DNA from 3 places in the Marinobacter sp. NSM genome. Region 2 is predicted to be linked to each of the others. Evidence: predicted binding sites of a transcription regulator. Region 2 holds the regulator's gene; each other region holds the start of a gene.

Region 1 (4,157 bases), on a different contig from region 2:
CCGCCTGGATGGCAGCACCCATGGCCACGGCTTCGTCCGGGTTCACATCTTTACGGGCTTCTTTGCCGAAGAACTCTTTAACCTTTTCCTGCACGAGCGGCATACGGGTCTGACCACCAACCAGGATAACCTCGTCGATTTCAGAAGCCTTCATGCCGGCGTCCTGCAGGGCCACTTTACAGGGCTCTAGGCTGCGATTAACCAGGTCTTCCACCAGGCTTTCCAGCTTGGCACGGGTCAGCTTCACGTTCATGTGCTTCGGCCCAGACGCATCTGCAGTGATGTATGGCAGGTTCACGTCTGTCTGCTGGCTGCTGGACAGCTCGATCTTCGCTTTCTCACCGGCTTCCTTCAGGCGCTGCATGGCCAGGGAATCGCCGCGCAGGTCGATGCCACTGTCTTTCTTGAACTGGTCTGCCAGGTACTCGATGACTTTCAGATCGAAGTCTTCACCACCCAGGAAGGTGTCACCGTTGGTGGCCAGAACCTCGAACTGATGCTCACCGTCGACATCCGCAATTTCAATAATGGAGAGGTCGAAAGTACCACCACCCAGATCGTATACAGCAACTGTGCGGTCACCGCTCTTCTTGTCCAGACCATAGGCCAGGGCAGCCGCGGTCGGCTCGTTGATGATACGCTTCACTTCCAGACCGGCGATCTTGCCCGCGTCTTTGGTGGCCTGACGCTGACTGTCGTTGAAGTAAGCCGGCACGGTGATAACTGCTTCCGTTACCTTCTCGCCCAGGTAGTCTTCTGCAGTCTTCTTCATTTTCTTCAGAACTTCTGCAGAGATCTGGGGCGGTGCCATCTTCTGGCCCTTCACTTCAACCCAGGCGTCGCCGTTGTCGGCCTTGGAGATTTTGTAAGGCACCATCTTGATGTCTTTCTGAACCACATCGTCCTCAAAACGACGACCGATCAGTCGCTTGATGGCGTAAAGGGTGTTATGGGGGTTGGTGACCGCCTGGCGCTTGGCGGACTGACCAACCAGGGTCTCGTTATCGTCGGTGTACGCGATAATGGAGGGAGTAGTACGATCACCCTCTGCGTTTTCAATAACCTTTACCTTGTCGCCATCCATGATGGCCACACAGGAGTTGGTCGTTCCCAGGTCGATACCAATAATCTTGCTCATCGAATCACTCCAAATCTTTCTGAATGCTGTCCCAGGGAGTTTTGCCCTGACTGTCGCTGTTTAATCGCTATATTGGCGCTTTAATCGGCTTTTCAAGCCTGCTCATCGATTTTTGGTGCATCTTCGGCCTTCGCCACAACCACCATGGCGGGACGAACCACGCGACCGTTCAGCAGGTAGCCCTTCTGCACCACGGCAACCACACTGTTCGGCTCGGCATCTGGCGCGGGCACCATAGACATCGCCTCGTGCTGTTGCGGATCGAACGGTTCACCCACCGGGTTCACCTGTTCAACGTTGAATTTCTTGAGCCCGTTCATGAACAGGCCCAAAGTCATTTCCACGCCTTCGCGAATAGAGCCAACCAGCTCACCGGCGTTTTCATGACCTTCAGTACTTTCCACTGCCTTTTCAAGGCTGTCTGCCACCGGAAGAAGCTCTTTCACAAACTTTTCCAGAGCGAACTTGTGGGCCTTTTCCACATCAATTTCGGCACGACGACGCACATTCTGCATCTCAGCCTGGGCTCTCAACGCCTGGTCCTGATATTCCTGCAACTGCGCCTTCAGCCGTTCCAGTTCGGAACCTTCTTCAGCACCGGCGGCTTCTGCTTCGCCCTGCTCTTCTGCGGCGTTTACTGCCTCGTTCAGCTCGTCTACTTGTTCGTTGCGCTTATCGTCAGCACTCATGACAACTCCTGATGACTTTCCCTGGGCCCGAGGGCCTGCGGCTAAATGAGCCCCGCCTTGCACAGGCAGGAAAATACGACTTTGCGAACGGATATGGGGCCCGCCCCTCAGGTTTCAACCTCAAACGATGCATTCTTTCAGATTTTCACGATTCGATTATTTGCAAACAGGAAAAACCCTGTATATATTCACAGCAACTGTATACATCAACAGTATCCAGACAATTTTCAGAGAGTCTCCAATCCTGAGCGGAGGTTATCGGCATGCTCACACAACTTACGGTCTCCAACTACGCCATCGCTGAACGGGTCGACCTGCATTTCAGCAAAGGCATGACGGCCCTGACCGGTGAAACCGGCGCCGGCAAATCCATTGTTCTGGATGCGCTCAGCCTGGCCATGGGCGGCCGAGCGGATGCCGGTGCCGTGCGCCACGGTGCAAAACGAGCCGATATCACCGCCAGCTTCGACATCTCACGTATTCCGATTGCCCGGCAATGGCTGGAAGAACACGAACTGGATGACAAAGACGACTGCATCCTGCGCCGGTCCATCAGCAAGGATGGTCGTTCAAAAGCGTTTATTAATGGCCAGCCCTGCCCACTCTCCCAGCTCAAGGATCTGGGCGGCCTGCTGATGGACATTCACAGCCAGCACCAACATCAGTCACTGCTGCAAAAAGACACTCATCGGAAGCTGCTGGACGAATTCTCCGGCGCCGAAGACCTGGCAGAGCAAACCCGGGATGCCTGGAAAGCCTGGCATAGAACCAGCCAGAAACTGGAACAGCGGCGCCAGAACGCCGACGAGGCGGAGGCAAAACTGCAACTGCTCCGGTACCAGGTGGAGGAGCTGGACCGGCTCGCACTGGGCGACGGCGAACAGGAAAACCTTGAACAGGAACAAGCGCAGCTGAGCCAGGCCGACGCGGTACTGCATAGCAGCCATCAGGCTGCCCTGCTGTGCACTGAGGACGAAACCAGTGCCGCCGATCTGGTGCGTCAGGCACTTCAGCAACTAGAGCAGCTGCCCGTGGAGGTGCCGGCACTGGCTGACACCATCCAGATGCTGACCGAAGCACAGATCCAGATTTCAGAAGCCGGGGACAACCTTCGGCACTTTGTTGAAGACTACGAAGCAGACCCCGCACGGCTGGCCGAAGTCGAGGAGCGCCTGAGCGCCATTTATCAAATGGCCCGAAAGCACCGCATCACACCGGAGGAATTGCCGGAACTGCACCAACGCCTGTCGAACGAACTGGCAGAGCTGGACGGCGGCGAAGGCAGCCTCGAGCAACTTGAGGCAGAGCAGCAATCCCTGCGCAAACGGTTTGATGAACTGGCCGGGCAACTAACGGCCAAACGGGAGCAGGCGGCGGCGGAACTGGATCAGCGCATTGCCCAGGAGCTTGCACAGCTGAGCATGCCGGCCGTCCAGTTTGTTACCAAACTGGGCCGTAACCACAATGATGAGCCGGCCCCACATGGAATGGAAGACGTCGAGTTCCTGGTCAGCGCCAATCCGGGGCAACCCGCACGTCCACTGGCCAAGGTTGCCTCGGGCGGCGAACTGTCCCGCATCAGCCTTGCCATTCAGGTGGTGGTCGCCCAGACCTCCACCACGCCCACACTGGTGTTTGATGAAGTGGATGTCGGTATTGGCGGCGGCACGGCCGAAGTGGTCGGGCGCTTGCTCAGGTCTCTGGGCAGCAATGGCCAGGTATTGTGCGTTACCCATTTGCCCCAGGTGGCAGCTCAGTGCCATCAGCACCTGTTCGTCAGCAAATTCACCGAACAGGACGCAACGTATTCACGCATTGAAACGCTGGATGACCAGGGAAGAATCGGCGAAGTGGCAAGAATGCTGGGCGGCGTAGACATGACAGAGCACACCATTGCCCACGCCCGGGAGATGTTCGTTAAGGGTCAGGCGACCCATCACTGAATCCCCCTCTCGATTCGGAGAGCTGTTGGGGCCGGCGCTTGCTGGCCCCTTTTTTTGACTTATTTCTTGGAAGAGCCCAACGGCTTAACGTAGAGGATCAGGCTGTGATCAACAATCTCATAGCCGTGCTCCCTGGCGATCTTCTGCTGGCGCTCTTCGATGATCTCATCCACAAACTCGATCACTTCTCCGGTTTGCGTGCATACCATGTGGTCATGGTGATCATCACCCGCCATTTCGAAGACGGCGTGGCCACCCTCAAAGTTATGGCGCAACACCAGGCCCGCGGCCTCGAACTGAGTCAGCACCCGGTAGACGGTTGCCAGCCCCACGTCATCTCCCTGATCCAGCAGCTTCTTGTAAACATCCTCGGCACTCAGATGGTGC
Region 2 (4,157 bases):
CACCGGCATGAAAAATTCCGGGCCGTACTGCTCCAGCATCTGGATGTGGCCGTCCGACAGTACGTCCCGGTACTGGTCCAGATTGTCACGGGTGATAATGTACAGCGCTTCGTCTTCCGGGAACGGATTAATCTCTACGGTGCCTTCGCGCCAATTGGCCGGGGGTGAAACCAACCCGCCAGTCCATGCCGGAATAGTGCCAGACTCGTTACCCGCACGTTCTGCACCCACTGGTGTGAGATCATTCTTCAAACGCTCGGCCTCGGCCGGCGACACCTTGGCCAAGACAGGACCTGAACACCCCAATACCGCCGCTGCAATAGCAGCAATTATCCGGTTCCGCATCCTCATTACCTCCAATAATGGACCATAAGACGATCAAAGCTTGTTCAATCTGTGCGCCTTTGTGCCAGTTTCAAACGACCGTTTCAAGTGATTGTTTGTAGTTTCTTGTGAAATGCAGCTATTCCGGGGAGCCCAGGGGAGGAGAAATTTGCGCGCAAAAATGATATACTCTGACGGTTGTTCTGATTGGACTCTTGAACGCTCACGTAGTGCGGGTGGTAGATGGCATCACAATGGTACTCACTGGTAGCCCAAAAGCTTTTTCTGGCCAACACCTTACTCGCCAGGCTTGAGTCGGACACCAAGCGCTCCGCTGCGGAAACGGAAGCGCTGTCTCAGGGCTCCGCCGAGCTCCTGCTGCGGGCAAGGCAAACGCTGCTGGTCATGATTGCCCGATACCATCAGCATAAAGCCGAAAAACCACAGACACTGGAGGAACTGGAAGCGCTGTTTCCTTACGAGGTACACGAGACCCGGCTTTTAAGAGAACTGGCGGAGACATCAGGAAGCTGGTGGAACCATCTTGACCAGGTTGAATCAGCTTTGAGCCAGCCTCCGACCACACGCAAGAATGTTACGAAAGAGAATATCATTGCGGTTTCCGTCGAACAGGGCCCGGACCGTTCCGCCGCAACACTCAGAAAGACTCTGGCGGCCATGACTGAACTGGCCAAACGGCTTGAGGAACAACACAGCGAGTGGTAGCCCCATCCTGTTGGCTAAATTCCCGCACCGAATCGAATACACCAAGACAAAGGTTGAACGAATGTCACCATCGTTTTTTGAAATCGTACAGCTTGCCAATGGCGACTACGCCTTGCGCCGCATTGATGACGACGCAGCACCGTTGGTGCGCATTTCCTTCTCGCAGGAGGCGAGGGAAATGATGGAAGACCGCGACATGAGCATTGCCAAGGCGATGATTGCAGCAGGGATTGAGGCCGCTGGCAATATCGCACACGATATTGACTGGGACGATGACGACAATGATCTGGCCGAATCCCAGCCCCGATACACCCTCCACTGAACTCCTTTACCGATGACGCAGCACCACGCCGTGGCTGCTACCTTGCGCCGAAGCCTTTTGAAGGGACTCAAAGGCTGAACGCCCGAGCTTGTTAGTCCAGAGCACCACCGCATGACAGGTTCCAGCACTCAAAGCCCGCTCTGCCAGCTGCTGTGCGGAGTAATCGTTGGTTGAGCGCAATACCAGCAACTCACTGGCCACAATACCGTGCATTTTCTGCCACTTACCAACCAGGGACTGTGGCGGGTCAATCAGGGCCAGCCAGCGCTTCTCCTGGTTCAGCTGGGTGAGCATAGGGAGCAGCAACTGGACATTCTCTACCTGGCCTTCAGGAAGAATAATTTCCGTCACGTTACCGCCAAAATCCCTGGTTCCCCGACCGACGTCTGACGAAGAGTCAAGGGCTGTGGCCCGTGCTTTTCCTGTAGACACCGTGCGGGCGGGCATGATGGCCGCCGGCTGGAACGCCATGTTCTGAGTGAAGCTTAACTGTTCCATTGCTCACCTACCTGCGCTAATCGTTTCTTATTGCTGGTTATCAATGCAAATCTGATCGGCGGATCACGCCCACACCCAGACCTTCGATAAACAACTCCTGTTCAGCCAGATCAATTTCAATCGGGGCGAACTCTTCGTTCTCCGCAATCAACCAGACCTTTGAGCCGTCCCTGCGAAACCGCTTTACCGTCACTTCTTCACCAACCCTGGCCACAACCACCTGCCCGTTATGAACATCCTGAGTGCGATGTACTGCGAGCAGATCACCGTCGAGAATGCCAATGTCTTTCATGCTCATGCCGCGCACCCGGAGCAGGTAATCGGCGGATGGCGAGAAAAATTCCGGTTGCAAAGTACAGTGCTCTTCAATGTGTTCCTGGGCGAGAATCGGGCTACCCGCCGCAACCTGGCCGACAACCGGTAACCCCGGGTCCTGCTCCACTTCCGGCAGTCGAATCCCCCGGCTGGCGCCAGGCACCATTTCGATGGCGCCTTTCCTGGCCAGGGCCCGCAAGTGCTCCTCTGCCGCATTGGCGGAGCGAAACCCCAGTTCGGCAGCGATTTCTGCCCGCGTTGGCGGGTAACCGGTTTCGTCTACGTACCGCCGGATGATATCCAGCACCTGGGACTGTCGCGCGGTCAGCTTCATGCATGTACTCCGGGTTTTTCATCCTGGTTTTATATACAGTGATTTGACTATATACAGTGTTTTATCCAGTGTAAAGCCCGATTGAAATTTTCTGTCATGTAATCGGGCCGCTGCATATCGGTGTGTTATGGTTTAAGTCCGTGAATTATATGGATGCAAGGTGCCAATGAATTCGACAGAGCGTTGTGCGATGCCGGAGCGGCTTCGTAATCATCAAGGAGAAGAGCGTAGAGTTGGCGTGGAGATCGAACTCTCCGGACTGGGCTACGATGAACTGGTTGAACATGTCGCCCGCCTGCTCAAGGGCAGCCCGGAGCTGGAGTCGCGTTATGTCAGCCGCCTGGAGACTGACGCCGGAACCTTCACCATTGAGCTGGACTCTGACCCTGTGAAAGATCTTGACCTGGCGGACGAACGCCTGCCCGAGTCAATCCGCGAGCTGGGCACCCACGCCATGGATGTCATCGATTTTGCCGCAGAACGCATTGTGCCTCTTGAGATTGTCGGGCCACCTCTGCCCTTTTCCAGACTGGGTCTGATCGAAGAACTGGTAGACGAGCTGCGCGAACTTGGCGCGGAAGGCAGCCGGGAAGCGATTTATTTTGCTTTCGGCCTGCAACTCAATCCCGAACTGCCGGACCTGGAACCCGCAACCATTGTCACCTACCTGCAGGCCTTCGCGGCACTTTATGACTGGCTCAAATCCCGGCATCAGATTGACATAAGCCGAAAATTTACCACTTACATCGAGCCCTGGAGCAGCCGTTACACGGACATGCTGATGGCGGAAGATTATGCTCCCGACCAGGCCTCGCTGATGAAAGACTACCTGAACTTCAACCCGACGCGGAACAAGGCCTTGGACCTTCTGCCACTGTTTGCACATCTGGATTCAGAGCTGTTGCACGACTATGTGGACGACCCGAGAATCAAGAGCCGGCCGACGCTCCACTACCGGTTACCCGATTGCGATATCGACAACCCCCGATGGCATTTTTCCACGGTCTGGAACGACTGGGTGGTACTGGAGCAGATCGCAAGCCATCCAGAGCACCTGAAAGAACTCAGGGAACTGTTCCGCGAAGCCCAGACATTCAGTTTTCGCAATCTCACCCGCTCATGGCATGACACCACGGAACAATGGCTTAAACAGCGCGGTTATGTCTGAGATCTCAGAAGCACCAGGATCGCCGGGGATCACCATTGGCATCAGCGGCCCCGCCCGGCGCAGCACCGCCCACAGACTGATCAATCTGGGCCTGCGGCTGCATGGCGCCCACACGCACTACATTCGCCCCGGATTCAGCACGGACGTCTCCCTGCTCGATGGCCTGGTGCTCTCTGGCGGCACCCACGTACACCCCAACCGCTATGGCAAACAGCCACAAGTGACCGCGAGATACGACCTGAAACGGGACGAAACCGACTTCAGGCTGCTTGAGCAAGCCGAGGAAATAGACATCCCGGTACTGGGTATATGCCGTGGGGCCCAGTTCATCAATGTCTTTCATGGCGGGTCGTTGTGCCAGAACGTGACCCCGCTGCGAATGAAAACCCGCCACCGCCCTTTGCTGCTCCCCCTTCAAACGGTCCAGCTGGTCCAGGACAGCCGTATAGGCCGGCTGATGCACAGCACCC
Region 3 (4,157 bases), on a different contig from region 2:
CCGCTCAGCGTTCTTCAGGGTCTGGCGGCGGATGTAATCCACCGGCGCCTGGTCTGACTGGGCGCGGCTGATCTCGATGTAATAGCCGTGCACCCGGTTGTAGCCCACTTTTAGGGTGGAAATGCCGGTACGTTCCCGCTCCCGGGTTTCCACATCCAGCAGGTATTGGCCAGCGTTCTCGCTGATATTGCGCAGTTCGTCCAGCTCTTCGTCGAACCCCTCACGAATTACGCCACCATCCCGGATAACTACGGGCGGATTCTCGATGATGGCCCGCTCCAGCAAGTCCGCCAGCTCCGGGTATTCGCCGATGACCGTGGCCAGCTTTACCAGGTGATGTGAGTTGACGGGCTTTAAAGCCTCCTGCAGCTCCGGCAGGGTTTGGAAGGCGTCACGCAGGCGTGCAAGATCCCGGGGGCGTGCCGAACGCAGCGCCACACGGGCCAGAATCCGCTCAATATCACCCACCTGCTTGAGCAAGTCGTGGACGGGCTCGTAATGAAAGCCGTCGAGCAGTGCCGAGACCGCCTGCTGGCGCTGGCATACTGCCTCGACATTCCTGAGTGGCCGGTTCAGCCAACGGCGCAGTTCCCGGGCGCCCATGGCCGTGGCTGTGCGGTCCATCACCCAGGCCAGGGTGTACTGCTGGCCACCCATCAGGTTGGTGTCTATTTCCAGGTTGCGGCGGCTGGCGGCATCCAGGATCACCGCATCTTCCCGCCGCTCACGGGTAAGCTTTCGAATGTGGGGCAGGGCGGTACGCTGGGTTTCCCGGGCGTACTGCAGCAGGCAGCCGGCGGCGCAGATTGCCAGGTGCAGATCTTCACAGCCAAAACCGGTCAGATCTTTAACCTGCAGCTGCTGGGTAATCACCCGCCGGGCGGAATCCATCTCAAACAGCCAGGGACCCTGGCGACGAATCCCGGTGAAGCCCTCCAGCACCTCGCCGTAGGGAAAGTCCTCGCTAATCAGAATCTCCGCCGGCCGAAGGCGTTGCAGCTCCCCCTGAAGGTCTTCCAGGCTCTCTAGCTCGGCAACCGAAAACCGGCCACTGGAGATGTCCAGCGACGCGAACCCGAACTGTTCCTTGTAGCTGAAAATCGACACCAGCAGGTTGTCTCGCCGGTCTTCCAGAAACGCCTCATCACTCAGGGTGCCCGGTGTAACCACGCGCACCACCTGACGATCAACCGGCCCCTTACTGGTAGCCGGGTCGCCAATCTGTTCGGCAATGGCAATGGATTGACCTGCGCGCACCATGCGGGCAATGTACCCCTCAGCGGCGTGGAAAGGCACGCCCGCCATCGGGATCGGATTACCGCCGGACTGGCCCCGGGCGGTCAGGGTAATATCCAGCAGTTCAGCCGCTTTCTTGGCGTCGTCGTAGAACAGCTCATAGAAATCACCCATGCGGTAAAACACCAGCTCGTTCGGGTGTTCCCGCTTGATCTTCAGGTACTGCTGCATCATTGGGGTGTGCTTGGAAAGATCGGTCTGGGCTGCTGACATGGACTTGTCCGGTTGATCGTACTGTTGGGTGAAAGCGGGGATTGTAAGAAAATAATGCCCGTGATGAAACGAAGGGTTTGGCAACAGACACAGGGAGATTGTTATGCAGGCCTCTGACCAACAACTGGAGAGTGCTGGAAACACGCTGGGTGATTGGCTCGCCGAGCACGGTAAAACCATCGCCACTGCAGAAAGCTGTACCGGCGGCTGGGTGGCCAAAGTGCTGACTGACCGGGCGGGGTCGTCTGCGTACCTGATGGCCGGACTGGTGACCTACAGCAACGAGGCGAAACAGGCCATTCTGGGGGTTGAAGAATCGGTGCTCGCCGAACATGGCGCGGTAAGCGAGCCAGTGGTTCGTCAGATGGTCGCCGGCGCCATCCGCGCTGCGGATGTGGACATAGCCGTGGCCATCAGCGGCATTGCCGGCCCGGGTGGCGGCAGTGATGAAAAGCCCGTAGGCACCGTATGGTTCGCCTGGGGCACCGGCCCGGACCGCATCGAAACCAGCCTGCAGTGCTTTGACGGCGACCGGGATCAGGTGCGACGCAAGTCGGTTTTGTATGTTCTGCAAGGGGTTACGGAGTTTCTGAAAACACTGTGACGTTTTTCACCCGGGCAGGGGTTGGTCTCAGCGAAGGCTTATGTTTTAATACTGTTCAAATATACAGGAAAACACTGGATGCCTCCGGTGTCATCGCTTTGAATTTCGCTGCTGTTGGCCCAATCGCGGCTCAGCGGCCCCGGAAAATGAGGGTCAGGTACCAATGGAAGACAATCGCAAGAAAGCACTCAGCGCAGCACTCGGCCAGATTGAGCGCCAGTTCGGTAAAGGTGCCGTGATGAAAATGGGCGACCAGCCCCGTGAAGCCATTCCTGCGGTATCCACCGGTTCCCTCGGGCTGGACGTCGCCTTGGGTATTGGCGGTCTGCCTTACGGCCGGATCGTTGAAATCTACGGCCCGGAAAGCTCCGGTAAAACCACACTGACCCTGCAGGTTATTGCGGAAGCCCAAAAGGCCGGAAAAACCTGCGCCTTCATTGACGCCGAGCACGCGCTCGACCCCATTTACGCGGAAAAGCTGGGCGTAAACGTAGACGACCTGCTGGTGTCCCAGCCAGACACCGGCGAACAGGCCCTGGAAATCGCTGACATGCTGGTGCGCTCCAACGCCATTGACGTGATCATCGTCGACTCCGTTGCCGCACTGACACCGAAAGCCGAAATCGAAGGCGAGATGGGCGACAGCCACGTAGGCCTCCAGGCCCGCCTGATGTCCCAGGCTCTGCGTAAACTGACCGGTAACGTCAAACACGCCAACTGCCTGATGGTCTTCATCAACCAGATCCGTATGAAAATCGGCGTCATGTTCGGCAGCCCGGAAACCACCACCGGCGGTAACGCCCTGAAATTCTACTCCTCCGTACGCTTGGACATCCGCCGCATCGGCGCTGTCAAAGAGGGCGACGAAGTGGTTGGTAACGAGACCCGCGTAAAAGTCGTCAAGAACAAGGTATCTCCGCCCTTCAAGCAGGCCGAGTTCCAGATCATGTACGGCAAGGGCATCTACCACATGGCCGAAGTGCTGGACATGGGCGTTAAAGAAGGCTTTGTCGACAAATCCGGCGCCTGGTACGCTTATAACGGCGACAAGATCGGCCAGGGCAAAGCCAACGCCTGCAAGTTCCTGGAAGAGAACATGGACATCGCCAACGAAATCGAAGCCAAGGTTCGCGACAAACTGATGCCCAAGCCGGTGAAGAAAGAAGCGGCAGAAGCGCCAGTGGAAGCAAACGGCGAGCTGTTGTAACTTTTTTCGGACCGCCCTCTGTAAAGTTGGGGGCGGCGCAGTGGGGAGCTTTTCCGGGAATCTCGGAGGCCATGGATGGCCGGAGCGAAGCGCACATGGATGTGCTTGTAGCGTTTCCCGGAAAAGCTCCCCACTGTGCTGACCTGGCACGTTAGTTAGGTGCAGGAATAAGGTTGGAATACTATGACGATAAAAAAGCAGTTGTTGATAGTAGCCCACGCCCCATCCCCCAATACCCTGAAACTCCGGAACGCCACAGAAAAAGGCGCCCGTCACCCCGACATCGAAGCCGTAGAAGTCGTGGTAAAAGCCCCACTCGACGCCGGCCCCGAAGACATCCTCGCCTGCGACGCCATCATCCTCGGCACCACCGAAAACCTCGGCTACATGTCCGGTGCCCTCAAAGACTTCTTCGACCGAAGCTACTACCCCTGCCTTGAGAAAACCCAGGGCCTGCCCTTTGCCTACTACATCCGCGCTGGCCACGACGGCACTGGCACCCGCCGTGCAATTGACAGCATCACCACCGGCCTGCGCTGGAAACGGATACAGGAGCCCCTGCTATGCAGGGGAAATTACAAGGATGAATTCGAACAGCAGTGCGAGGAACTGGGCATGTACGTAGCGGCCAGCCTGGATGCTGGCCTGATCTGATTAGCTGGCAAACCGGTTGTAGAAACCTTCAATCCGGGAAAGGGCATTATCGATCGCTCTGGAATATCCTTTCTTGTCGAGGCAATAGCTGAACTGAAGGCTAACACGGAAGCCGGTCTGAAACGGCTGGCATGACACCACCCGGGCGTCAATGCGCGACTCGCTGATGTATTTGCCTTCAAT

What was found. The regulator LexA, encoded in region 2, represses DNA repair genes until DNA is damaged. The targets are predictions, from matches to a motif close to CTGTNTNNNNANACAG.
Region 1: recN (DNA repair protein RecN) is a predicted target of LexA. The motif match lies at 2,006-2,021, and genes of this name have one in related genera.
Region 3: recA (recombinase RecA) is a predicted target of LexA. The motif match lies at 2,165-2,180, and genes of this name have one in related genera.

What each region holds. Positions count from the first base shown of each region.
Region 1 covers NZ_JBQTCK010000003.1:201,966-206,122, forward strand. Annotated here, with positions in the region: gene dnaK (molecular chaperone DnaK) at 1-1,138, opposite strand, end outside; gene grpE (nucleotide exchange factor GrpE) at 1,231-1,827, opposite strand; gene recN (DNA repair protein RecN) at 2,091-3,770, shown strand; gene fur (ferric iron uptake transcriptional regulator) at 3,830-4,157, opposite strand, start outside.
Region 2 covers NZ_JBQTCK010000001.1:14,439-18,595, reverse strand. Annotated here, with positions in the region: gene ACTZWX_RS00085 (DUF1329 domain-containing protein) at 1-345, opposite strand, end outside; gene ACTZWX_RS00080 (DUF6586 family protein) at 568-1,050, shown strand; gene ACTZWX_RS00075 (hypothetical protein) at 1,112-1,372, shown strand; gene ACTZWX_RS00070 (cell division inhibitor SulA) at 1,379-1,870, opposite strand; gene lexA (transcriptional repressor LexA) at 1,911-2,519, opposite strand; gene ACTZWX_RS00060 (amidoligase family protein) at 2,686-3,687, shown strand; gene ACTZWX_RS00055 (gamma-glutamyl-gamma-aminobutyrate hydrolase family protein) at 3,680-4,157, shown strand, end outside.
Region 3 covers NZ_JBQTCK010000008.1:79,192-83,348, forward strand. Annotated here, with positions in the region: gene mutS (DNA mismatch repair protein MutS) at 1-1,509, opposite strand, end outside; gene pncC (nicotinamide-nucleotide amidase) at 1,613-2,113, shown strand; gene recA (recombinase RecA) at 2,277-3,320, shown strand; gene ACTZWX_RS15890 (flavodoxin family protein) at 3,504-3,974, shown strand; gene ACTZWX_RS15895 (PilZ domain-containing protein) at 3,975-4,157, opposite strand, start outside.